DNA from 2 places in the Streptomyces sp. CA2R106 genome. Region 2 is predicted to be linked to the other one. Evidence: riboswitches for the same ligand, from Rfam matches in the RefSeq annotation. Region 2 holds a riboswitch; the other holds the start of a gene.

Region 1 (5,890 bases), on a different contig from region 2:
CCATCGTCCAGCAGCTCATCCACTCCCGCGCGTCACCGATCAGCCCGGCGGCGGCGCGCAGGTCCGCCTCGGCGACCCCGGTCAGCTCCGCGACGGCCGCCGGCGGGTAGTCGGCGAGCAGCTCCGGCATCGCCGCCCACCCCTCGGTGTGCGCGGCGATGAACTCCGGGTCGGTGCGGCCGGCCTCGACCAGCAGGTGGAGCAGTCCGTTGAGCAGCGCGAGGTCGGTGCCCGGGCGCAGTTGGAGGAAGACGTCGGCCTTCGCCGCGGTGGCGGTCCGCCGCGGATCGACGACGATCAGCTTGGCGCCCGCCTTGACCCGGTCCATCATCCGCAGGAAGAGGATCGGGTGGCAGTCGGCCATGTTGGAGCCGATCACCAGGAACACGTCGGCGTGCTCGAAGTCCCGGTAGGACCCGGGCGGTCCGTCGGCGCCCAGCGACAGCTTGTAGCCGCTGCCCGCGCTGGCCATGCACAGGCGGGAGTTGGACTCGATCTGGTTGGTGCGCACGAAGCCCTTGGCGAGCTTGTTCGCCAGGTACTGCGCCTCCAGGCTCATCTGGCCCGAGACGTAGAAGGCGACCGCGTCCGGGCCGTGCTCGTCGATGATCGCCCGCAGCCGCGCGGCGGTCTCCGCCACCGCGTCGGCGACCGGCACCGGGGCGGCCGGGCCGCCGCGCTCGGCCCGGACCAGGGCGGTGGTCAGCCGGCCGGGCGCGGCGAGCATGTCCGCGGTCGTGGCGCCCTTGGTGCACAGCCGGCCGAAGTTCGCCGGGTGCTCCTTGTCGCCGGAGACCTTGACCACGCCGCGCCGCCCGTCGGGCCCGGCGGCCACCTGGAGCACCATGCCGCAGCCCACCCCGCAGTACGCGCACACCGTACGCACCCGCCCGTCGCCCTCCGCCCGCTGCTCGGCGCCGGACAGGAGTTCTGGCCGGGGTCCGGACCGGGGCTCGGGCAGGGGTACGGACACGGGCGGGGGCGCGGGCACCGGCGCGGTCGCGGTGGCGGGCACGGTCGCGGGCACGCGGCTCCCCTCTCGGGTACGGCTGACCGTCGCACCGTACGAAAGGCCCGTTTCGCCGCGGTCACACCCGCGAAGCGCGGCCGGTTACGCCCCCTGCACAGCCCCGGGCGGCCGGGTGTGAGGGCGCGGGCGGGCCGCCGGTGCCCGCCGCGGCTCAGCCGCCGTTCACCAGGCGGATGTAGCGCACCCAGTCCCAGTTGGGCCCCGGGTCGGTGTGGTCGGTGCCCGGCACCTCGACATGGCCGATGATGTGCTGCCGGTCCTTGGGGATGCCGTACTTGTCGCAGATCTCGGCGGTGAGCGCTGCGGAAGCGTGGTACATCGCGTCGGTGAACCAGGACGCGTCGTCGACCCAGCCCTCGTGCTCGATGCCGATGCTGCGGGTGTTGTACGACCAGTTGCCCGCGTGCCAGGCGACGTCGTGCTCCCGGACGCACTGGTCGATGGCGCCGTCGGCGGAGCGCACCACGTAGTGCGCGGTGGCGGCGTGGGCCGGGTCCTGGAAGAGGGTGATGGTGTCGGCGAAGGTCTCCTGGGTGACGTGGATGACGACCATGTCGATCGCATAGGTGGTGGGGCGGTTGGACGCCGTGTAGTTGGCGGTGCTGGCCGGTGCCCAGGTGGCGCCGGGGTAGTCGACGGCGCCGGCCGCGGCGGCCCGGCCGCTGCCGGTCCACAGCCCGCCCGCGAGCGCGGCACCGGCGGCGGTGCCGAGCGCGAGGCCGCCGCGGAGTAACGACCGGCGGGTGTGGGGGAGTCGGGGACTGCTGGGGCGTTCCATGGCGGGCTCCCTGAGAGGTCGCGAAGCGGTCGGGACGTTCGAAATGGTCGGGTCCATGACAAGTACCGGCCCGCCCATCCTGGGGTCCGGCGCCGCGACCTGCCAAGCGCTTCGCGCAATGGCAGAGGTCCATGCCACTGGCGGACCCGCCGCGCGGCCCCACCCGGCCGCCTGCGCGCCGAGTTTGCCCACTCACACACCGTAGCCACCATGTCCCAGCCCTCTTCCCCGCACCGATAACGACTGATGCACGCTCACATCACTTCACGGCCACATCGACTGACCGATTTGCCTGCTCTCTCTATACCCTGACTGTTTTGTTCCTATGCCCAACTCTCTGATACGGCTTGGAAAACGACTCCGGCTCTATTAACGTTCGATAACGCAGCGCGGTCGTCACCGCCGCCGCCAGGACGGCGGACCGCGCGCTTGCCGAATCCCGTCCGCGGGAACCGGGGACCCGAGAAAATGGGGTGAATCGGGCAGTAGTCAGGCCCGTAGGAGACCTTCTTCCTCCGAACCCGTCAGCTAACCCGGTAGGCGAGAGGGAAGGAAAGGAGAGCGCCCGTCGTGGCGTCCGACCAGCTTGCCTACGCCCATGCCCGGCTCGACGGCCACCTCGCCGGCCAGGAGCGGGACGACTTCCACTTCCCCCGCCAGCGCGCCAACGCCGCCGCGGCGAACGGGACTTCCGCCGCGATGACCGCCCCGGCCCCCACCCCCGCGTTCGCGGCCTACGCCAGTGTCGGCGCCGCCGGGCTGGCCCCCGCGCCCGCCGCCGACTCCGCGGCGCGCCCCGCGCCGTACCCGCTGCCGGATGCCGCCCCGGCCGGTGCCCCGCTCGCCGGGATGCCCGTGTACGACCCGACCGTGCTGGCCGGCGCCGACTCGACGTCCATACTGCCGCGGCCGGTTGAGGAGCCGACCGCGGAGCCTGCCGTGGAGACCGTCCGCGACCCGGAGCCCGCCGCCGATGCGGAGCCCGCGACCGCGCCCGCCGCGTTCGTCGAGCCCGCCGAAGCCGCGGAAGCCGCCGAAGTCGCCGAAGCCGCCGAACCGGCCGCCCCCACCGACCCCGGCGCCGCCCTGTGCGCCCGCCTCCTCGGCCAGGTCGCCGCCCAACGCGAGGCCGTCGCCCGCGTCGAGCGCGAGGCCGCAGAGCAGGCCGCGGCCGCGCAGGCCGCCCGGGAGGCCGCCGAGCGCAAGGTGCGCGAGCAGGTCGCCGCCGCGAAGGCGGCCGCCGAGGAGAAGGCCCGCGAGGAGGCCGCCGCGGCGGCCCGCGCCGAGGCCGAGCGGCTCGCCCGGCTCGCGGCCTCCTACATCAAGCCCGTCGCCTGCGCCACGCTCGGCGCCGCCTTCGGCGAGGCCGACCCGTGGGCCAACCTCCACAACGGGCAGGACTTCACCGCGCCGACCGGCACCCCCGTGCACGCCGTGCACGGCGGCACCGTCACCTCCGCGGGCTGGGCCGGCAGCGACGGCTACCGGGTGGTCCTGACCCTCGACGACGGCACCGAACTGCGCTACTGCCACCTGTCGACCATGGTCGTCACCGACGGCCGGGTCACCACCGGCGACACCATCGGACGGGTCGGCGCGACCGGCAACGTGCCCGCGCCGCACCTCCACCTGGAGGTCCGCCCGGACGGCGGCGCCCCCGTCGACCCGCTGCCCTGGCTGCGCGCCCACGACGTCACCATCTAGTACCGCCGGGCGACTTGGGCGCCCGGCCCCCGCACGGACGGCGCCCCCGCCGTACGCCGTGCGCCGCTCCCGCACCCCTCTGACGACCCATCGCACCCCACCGCCCCGGCGGCCCTGGCGACCACCCCCCCGGCGCCGGGGCCGTCGGTCGTTCCGCGCGGACGAGCGGACGAGTGGCCGGACCCGGGGTCGGGGAGGGGCGGCGCCGGGCCCGTCAGGCGACGGTTGAGGCGGCGGCGGTGGGGTCGGCCGTCGGGGCGTAGTGCGCGGCGAGGTCGACCAGCGGGATCAGGTCGGCCGGGGAGGAGTCCCCGTCCAGGACGCGGTACTCCACGGCCGTGAGGATCGCCAGCCGCTCGGTCAGGCCCCACCGCGGGTTGGTCTCCGCGGCTATGAGCTCGGCGGCGGTCTGCTCGACGGTCTGCCCGGCCGCGTGCCCGGCGTGGACGCGGTCGCGCACCCGCAGCAGGTAGTCCGCGTACGCGGAGACGTCCGCGGGCGTCATGACGGGGCCGTGGCCCGGCACGACCACGCGCGGGTCGCAGGCCAGGATGCGCTGCACCGCGCGGTGCACCTCGGTGAGCGGCCCGGCCCAGTGCACCGGGTGGTCCTCGCAGAAGATGACGTCGCCGGCGCAGACCACGCCCTCGCCGGGCAGGTTGACGATGAGGTCGCCGACCGTGTGCGCGGGCCCCACCTCGATCAACTCGACTGCCAATCCGCCGACTTCGAGGTCCAGATGGCCGCTGAAGGTGCGGGTCGGCGGCACCGCCTCACTCACCCCGAAGTCGCCGTAGCGGGCGAAGTGCCGCTTCAGGTAGGCCCCGAGCGGCGTGGCCGGGTCGCAGTCCGCGACGAGCCGGGCGAGTTGGGACGGGCTCGGCTCCTTGCACAGGTGGGCGTTGGTGGCCTCGGTGCTGATGACCTCGGCACCGGCCGCCGTGAACAGCCCGTTGCCGTAGGAGTGGTCGCCGTTGCCGTGGGTGTTGACGACGGTGGTGATCCGGGTGCCGGCCGGCAGCACCTCGTCAGCCAGTGCGGCCAGGTGGCGGGTCAGGTCGGCGGTGTACGGGGTGTCGACCAGCAGCGCGCTGTCCCGGTCGGTGATCAGCACGCAGTTGGCCAGGCCCCAGGTGTCGTGCCCGTCGGGCAGCCACAGGTGGACCGCGGGCGTCAACGCCTCGAGGCGGCGCGGTGGTTCGATGCTCATGGGGTCCCAGTCTGCTGGTCCGGTGGAAGGCGGTGGTCAGGGGGGTGGCCCGCGCGGTCCGCGGCGGGCGGCCGCGGGGCCGGGCCGCCCCGGGCCTCGGCGGCGTCCACCGGGCCGGGCGCCGGGGCGTACATCGGCTCCTGCGGCGCCGGCCGCTCGCCCTGGTCGAACAGCACGAACATCAGCCGCCCCCCGGGCACCCCGAACGGCTCCGCGGCGCACAACGTGGCCCAGCCCGGGCCGAGTTCCGGGTGGTGCAGCGGCCGGGAGCCCTCGGCCCGCGGCTGGAGGTACTCCGTGGTGGGGGAGTCGTAGCGCGGGCCCACCACCGGGTCGCGCCGGATGTCCGCGACCAGCCGCGTCAGCGTCCGGTCCGTCGGCCGGGCGGCGGCGCGGGCCCGCAACTGCGGTACCAGCAGAGGCAGCCAGCTGTTCTCCCAGTCGGTGAGGACGTGATCCCGCGCGACCGGGGCGAGCAGCATCCAGCGCATCACGTTGCGCGGCACGCCGTGCGGCGTGAACAGCCGGGTGAACGCCGTGTTGTACGCGACCAGGTCCCAGGCGGCGTCGCTGATGTACGCGATGTCCTGGGTGGCGGCCAGCACCCGCCGCCACGGCCGGGGCACGGAGCGGCCGACCTCCGGGTCGAGCGGGAAGGCGGGCGGCGCGCCGGTCGCGTAGAACACCAGCGCCTCCCACTCCTGTTCGGTCAGCCGCAGTATCCGGGCGATCGGTTCGAGCAGCCCGGTGTCGATGGTGGCGAGCCGGCCGCGCTCCACGTAGCCGTACTTGTGCTCCGGCCAGCCCAGCAGCCGCGTCATGTGCTCGTGGGTCAGCCCCGCGACCTTGCGGCCGCGCGGTTCGGCGCGCGGTGACAGCCCCAGCGCGGCCGGGTCCTGCCGGGCGCGGGCCCGGGCGAGCAGCGTCCGCATGGCCTGGCGGTCGGTCAACGGTGCGTCCTTCGGGTCGGGTCGGGGCGGGGCGAGGCCGGTGCGGCTGTGCGGCGAGTCGGTTGAGCGGCGGGTCGGTTGAGCGGCGGGTCGGCGGAACGGCGGAGCGGCGGGCGCGGGTGCCGGCCGGCGTCATCCGCGCCCGGGCGACAGCTCGGACGGGTCCAGCGCGCGGGCCAGTTTGTAGCCGACCTCGAAACGGCTCCCGGCGCCCAGGC
Region 2 (5,890 bases):
CGCGTCCAGACCGTCCAGGAAGCTGTCGTCAAAGAGGCTGCTCATCGCCTCCCGAGTCTAGGGCCGACCGCCGACAGCTCAGGCCGGTCCGCGGAAGTCGCCGCGCGGACTCCCCCGGCTCAGCCTCAGCGCGGCCCCGGCTCCGCCCCACCACACCGCAGGCGCACAGCGAATGCAGGCCGTACGCACAGGAAACTCCTTGCCCGGGTAGCCCGCTCGCCACGCTGGGTGACGCCGGCGAGGCTTCGGCAAAAGATTACGAAAAGGTATCGACCCTTATCGGACATCGCCCTTCCCAGCCGTGCCGGGCTTTGGCTAGCGTGCCGCACCAGCCGGAACCGGCAGCGTCCGAGAGGAGTCCGTCCGCCATGGCGACGCACCGTAAGGCCCGTACCGCGCTCCTGAGCACCCCCGGCCCGCGCGCGGCCGTGGGGATCACCACCGCCGCGCTGGCCACCGTCACGCTGCTCAGCGAGAGCGCGAGCGCCACCCCCGCGCCCGCGAAGCCCGCGCAGCCGTCGATCAGCGAGGTCAAGAAGCAGGTCGACGCCCTCAACCAGCAGGCGGAGGCGGCGACCCAGAAGTACGACCAGGCGCAGGAGCAGACCACCTCGCAGAACGCGAAGGTCAACAAGCTGCTCGCGCAGGTCGCCCAGAAGACGCAGAAGCTCAACGACTCGCGGCGCGTGCTGGGCGAGTTCGCGGCGGCGCAGTACCGCAGCGGCGGCGACATGAGCACCAGCCGCTACCTGCTGTCGGACAACCCGCAGGACCTCGCCGCCGAGATCCACCTCACGGACGTGATGGGCAAGCGCGAGCGGGCCGCGGTCGTCTCTTACCAGACCCAGCAGGTCGCTGTCACCCAGCAGCGGGTCGAGGCGGCCAAGAGCCTGGCCACGCTGACGGCCAAGCAGAGCGAGCTGAAGTCCGCCAAGCAGGAGGTGCAGACGAAGCTCGGCGCGGCGCAGAAGCTGCTCAACAGCCTCACCGCGCAGGAGAAGAAGCGGCTGGCGGAGCTCCAGGCGAAGCAGGAGGCCGAGGCGAAGAAGAAGGCGGAGCAGATCGCCGCCCAGGAGAAGGCGAAGCAGGCGCAGGCCGCGAAGGCCGCGGCCACCACGTCCACGTCCACGTCCTCCTCGACGGCCGCCGAGCAGGCCATCGCCTTCGCCCGCAAGCAGCTCGGCAAGCCGTACGTGTGGGGCGCCACCGGCCCGGACTCGTACGACTGCTCGGGGCTGACCCAGGCCGCCTACAAGGCCGCGGGCGTCACGCTGCCGCGCACCACCTACGACCAGGTGAACGTGGGCACCCGGGTCTCGGAGTCCGACCTCCAACCCGGCGACCTGGTCTTCTTCGACGACGACGAGCACGTCGGGCTCTACATCGGCGGCGGCGAGATGATCCACGCCCCGCACACCGGCACCGTGGTGAAGATCGCGCCCATCACCGAGATGACCTTCTATGCGGCCGTCCGCCCGTAATAGGGGCGCGTCGGCCGTCTCGTCCGGGTCGCCACCGCATGACCCGGATGTCCGATCAGCAAGTCCGCAAAACCCAAGGTCACAGAGCGATTTCGGTCACATTGCGATCCAAACTCCCCGAGATCCGCTGAAGTTGACTACGGTAACCCGCTAGGTGGTCCGCCTCCCGTCGGCGAAGGTCCGGCAGCGCATCACCTCCGCCTAATCCGGCCGGCGCCGGAACCGGGGACCCAGAGGCACTTTGGGGTGAATCGGGGCAGACGCGACCCGCGTCCGCACCGTAGGGCGACCTTCCCCGCCCGAACCCGTCAGCTAACCCGGTCGGCGGTCCACGGAAGGAGTCGCCTCCTTGGCGTCGCACCGCAAGCCGCGTACCCCGCTCCTCGCGTCGACCGGCACCCGGGCCGCCGTCGGTCTCACCACCGCGGCCATCGCATCGGTCACCCTCCTGAGCGAGACGGCGAGCGCGGCCCCCGCGAAGCCCTCGCAGCCGTCGATCAGCCAGGTCAAGAAGCAGGTCGACACGCTCAACCAGCAGGCCGAGGTCGCCACGCAGAAGTACGACCAGGCCAAGGAGCAGACGGCGACCCAGCGCGCCAAGACCAACCAACTGCTGGCCCAGGTCGCCGACAAGACCGAGCAGATGAACGAGTCCCGGCGCGTGCTGGGGCAGTTCGCCGCCGAGCAGTACCGCACCGGCGGCTTCGGTGCCACCACGCAGCTGCTCTTCTCCGACGACCCGGAGAGCTTCCTGTCGCAGAACCACCTGCTGGACCGGCTGACCGCCACGCAGGAGCAGGCGCTCCAGAAGTTCAAGATCCAGCAGGAGCAGGCGTCGGTCCAGCGCGCCCAGGCCACCGCGAGCCTGAAGAAGCTGACGTCCTCGCAGACCACGCTCGCCACGCAGAAGAAGAGCGTGCAGACGAAGCTGGCCGCCGCGCAGAAGCTGCTCAACAGCCTCACCGCGGAGCAGAAGAAGAAGCTCGCCGCGCTCCAGCAGCCGAAGACGACGACTTCCTCCTCGTCGACCTCGTCGTCGTCCTCGTCCTCCAGCACCACCCCCACGTACACCGGCACCGCGACCGGCCGCGCCGCCACCGCGATCCAGTTCGCGCTGGCGCAGCAGGGCAAGCCGTACGTCTACGGAGCCACCGGCCCCGGTTCGTACGACTGCTCGGGCCTGACCCAGGCCGCCTACAAGGCCGCCGGGATCAGCCTCGGGCGCACCACCTGGGACCAGGCCAAGCAGGGCACCGCGGTCTCCGAGGCCGATCTGCGCCCGGGCGACCTGGTGTTCTTCTACTCCGGCCTCAGCCACGTCGGGATCTACATCGGCAACGGCAACATCGTGCACGCCCCGCACACGGGCGCCACGGTCGAGGTCGCCCCGCTGAGCTGGATGCCGTTCGCCACGGCCCGCCGCATCGTCTGACGCGCCCGGAGCCCGTTCACCCCGTCTTCGTCGCGGTGCTCAGGTCCAGAGCACCGCGATGAAGATGTTGACGACGGTCAGGCCGCCGACCGCGCCGAACAGGGCCGTCTCCACCTTCTCGTCGTCGCGCTTGACGTAGACCAGCGCGAGGATCACCAGCAGCACGGCCAGCTTGACGCCGATCTTGACGTTGCTGATGTGCCGGTCGTCGGCGTGCGCCAGACCGACCAGGGCGACGCCGGTCACCAGCATCGTGCACGCGCCGTAGAGCATGCCGGGCACGAAGCGCGGCTCGGCGCGGCCGGGGCCCAGCGCCTTGAGTTGGGTGAGGAAGCCGCCCAGCAGCGCCGCGATGCCGATGATGTGCAGCCCGACGAAGACATTGATGAGGGTGTCCATGCGCCGGACCCTACGGCGCGCATAGCAGCCGGCGGCGGGCGGGGTGCCCGATGGCGGGGTTCGGTCGCCGGGCGCCGGGATGCGGGCAGCGCGCCCGTCGCAACCGTGCCGCATCCGGTCGGCCGCGACGAATTGCGGGCAGTCCCGGACAGCGGGGCGGGGCGGGGCCGGGTGAAGGCTTAGCGTCGTCGGCAGGTGGTCGGTTCCCATCGCCGTCGGTCCGCCCGCGGCGCGGCCACCTCCGCCGAGCCCGGCGGCGCCGCGTCCCCCCGTGCGCGGTGCTGCCGGGCCTCCTCGACGAAGGAGCGGCGGCGCCCGGCCCGGCCGACGCAGGGGGTGGTCCGGCTCAGCGCAGGGTGACCCGGCTGGGGCCGTTGAAGGGGGCCAGGGACAGCACGGTCGCCGGGGTACGCAGGCCGTCGTGGTCGGCGAAGAGCGCGCGGACCTCGGCGAAGGACACCTCGCCGCTGGTGACGCGGGCCGCGATGTCGTACAGGTCGCGGAGCCCGGCGGGCAGTCCGGTGCCGGCGGCGCACTCCGGGTCGGCCTCGGAGCCGGGGCCCCACACGTCCCACAGCAGGGTCTCCACCTTGTTGAGGGCGGCCAGGTCGAGCCGGATGTCGCCCGCCACGAACCGCTCCCCCACCATCGGCCCCTGCGGCAGGGGGAGCCCGAAGGACAGCGGGTCCACGGTCCCGGCGCGGATCTGCCGCCACGCCTCGCCCGCGACGAGGAAGCGGTCCCGCGGCACGTCGGTCGCCTCGAACGGCATCGGGTACCACGCGGGGTCGGCGATCTGCGCGTCGGCCAGCAGCCAGCCGCGCTCGTCGTCCCAGTACTCGGTGACGACGTGGTCGAAGTGGAAGCCGTCGGTGCCGAAGTAGTCGGCGAACCCGGAGCGCAGCCGCGCCGGGATGCCGACGTGGCGCAGCAGCGACACGTGCAGCAGCGTGAAGTCCCGGCAGATCCCCACGAACCGGTCGGCCAGGTCGCGCCCCTTGCGCAGCGGCGCCCCGTCCCGGCTGACCACCAGCCGCAGGATGTCGTCCACGTAGCGGGTCTCCGCGTCGTCCCGCATCCGGTCCTCGGCGATCGGCACCCCGAACTGCCCGCCCTCCACGCGGTGGACCATCACCTCCCGCACCACCCGGGCGAGTTCGCCGACGTCCCGGGGCAGGTCGGCGTACCAGCCGACGAGTTCGCCCGGGTCGGAGAAGACGCTCTGCGCGGTGTAGAAGGCGGCTTCCGCCGGCGCGATCCGGTGTGCGGTCATGACGAAGCCCCCTGCTTGACCTTGCCCTTGGGACAGCCCCCATTGTGGTCGCACCGGCCCCACCGGGCCACCCCCGCCGACCCGCGACCCTGTCCCCGGCCCGGTCCCGCCCCGCGCGGTGACTGGAAGGAGAACCGTATGACCACGAGCGGAGCGCCGCTGCTGACCATCGGGGCGTTCGCCGCGGCGGCCCGGCTGTCGGCGAAGGCCCTGCGGCTGTACGACGACCTCGGGCTGCTCACCCCGGCCCGGGTGGACCCCGCCACCGGATACCGGTTCTACGCGCCCGAGCAGCTCGAACGGGCCCGGCTGGTGGCGTGGTTGCGGCGGATCGGCATGCCGCTGGCCCGCATCCGGCGGGTCTGCGCGTGCGCCACGAACGCGGCGGCCGCGCAGGAGGTGCGCGGGTACTGGGCGCAGGTGGAGGCGGAGACGGCCGCGCGGCGCGACCTCACCGCGTTCGTGCTCGCGCACCTGAACCGCGCACCCGGGGGGCCGGGGAGCACCGCAGGTCCCACCACGTCAGGAGAGGAACCACCCATGTCCCACGGCACACTCACCCTCCGCTACGCCGCCCGCTCGGACGCGGGCCTGGTCCGGCCGGGAAACCAGGACGCGGTCCACGCCGGCGACCGGCTGCTCGCGGTCGCCGACGGCTTCGGGCCGGCCGGCGCCCCGGCCAGCGCCGCCGCGATCGAGGCGCTCACCGGCCTCGAGACGGCCGGGGCGCTCCCGCCGGGCAACCTGCTCAACGTCCTCCAGGACGCGGTGGAGGCCGCGGCCCGCGCGGTCGACGCCAGCACCGGGGGCGGCACCAGCACCAGCACCGGCCCGCGCGAGGAGGGCGCGATCCCCGACGGCACCACCCTGACCGCCATGCTGTGGACCGGCACCCACCTCGCCCTGGTGCACATCGGCGACAGCCGGGCGTACCTGCTGCGCGACGGCGAGCTGTTCCTGATCACCCACGACCACACGCTCGTGCAGTCCATGGTCGACGACGGCCGCCTCACCGAGGCCGAGGCCGCCTCCCACCCCGACCGCGCCCTGCTGCTGCGCGCCCTGCTGTCCGGCAGCCCGGCGCCCTCCGCCGACCTGAAGCTGCACGAGCCGCAACCCGGCGACCGCTACCTGCTGTGCTCCGACGGGCTGCCCGCGGCCGCCTCCGCGGAGGAGATCCGCCGGGTGCTCACCGCCGAGGCCGCACCCGATGCCGCCACGGCCGCACTGATCGCGCTGGCCAACGCCGCGGGCGGCCCGGACAACGTCAGCTGCGTGGTCGCCGACGTGGTCTCCGCCGCGGCC

What was found. A riboswitch is a leader RNA that binds a small molecule or an ion and turns the genes downstream of it on or off. The one in region 2 is predicted to bind cyclic di-AMP.
Region 1: another riboswitch for cyclic di-AMP. It lies ahead of WA788_RS00715 (M23 family metallopeptidase); the one in region 2 lies ahead of WA788_RS16940 (C40 family peptidase).

Annotation. Positions count from the first base shown of each region.
Region 1 covers NZ_JBAGKC010000001.1:156,457-162,346, forward strand. The annotation lists gene WA788_RS00705 (molybdopterin-dependent oxidoreductase) at 1-847, opposite strand, end outside; gene WA788_RS00710 (N-acetylmuramoyl-L-alanine amidase) at 1,182-1,808, opposite strand; cyclic di-AMP (ydaO/yuaA leader) riboswitch at 2,229-2,366, shown strand; gene WA788_RS00715 (M23 family metallopeptidase) at 2,379-3,512, shown strand; gene WA788_RS00720 (MBL fold metallo-hydrolase) at 3,727-4,722, opposite strand; gene WA788_RS00725 (helix-turn-helix transcriptional regulator) at 4,719-5,672, opposite strand; gene WA788_RS00730 (helix-turn-helix transcriptional regulator) at 5,805-5,890, opposite strand, start outside.
Region 2 covers NZ_JBAGKC010000010.1:44,687-50,576, forward strand. The annotation lists gene pcrA (DNA helicase PcrA) at 1-45, opposite strand, end outside; gene WA788_RS16935 (C40 family peptidase) at 369-1,481, shown strand; cyclic di-AMP (ydaO/yuaA leader) riboswitch at 1,670-1,823, shown strand; gene WA788_RS16940 (C40 family peptidase) at 1,831-2,913, shown strand; gene WA788_RS16945 (hypothetical protein) at 2,953-3,312, opposite strand; gene WA788_RS16950 (transglutaminase-like domain-containing protein) at 3,659-4,585, opposite strand; gene WA788_RS16955 (MerR family transcriptional regulator) at 4,724-5,890, shown strand, end outside.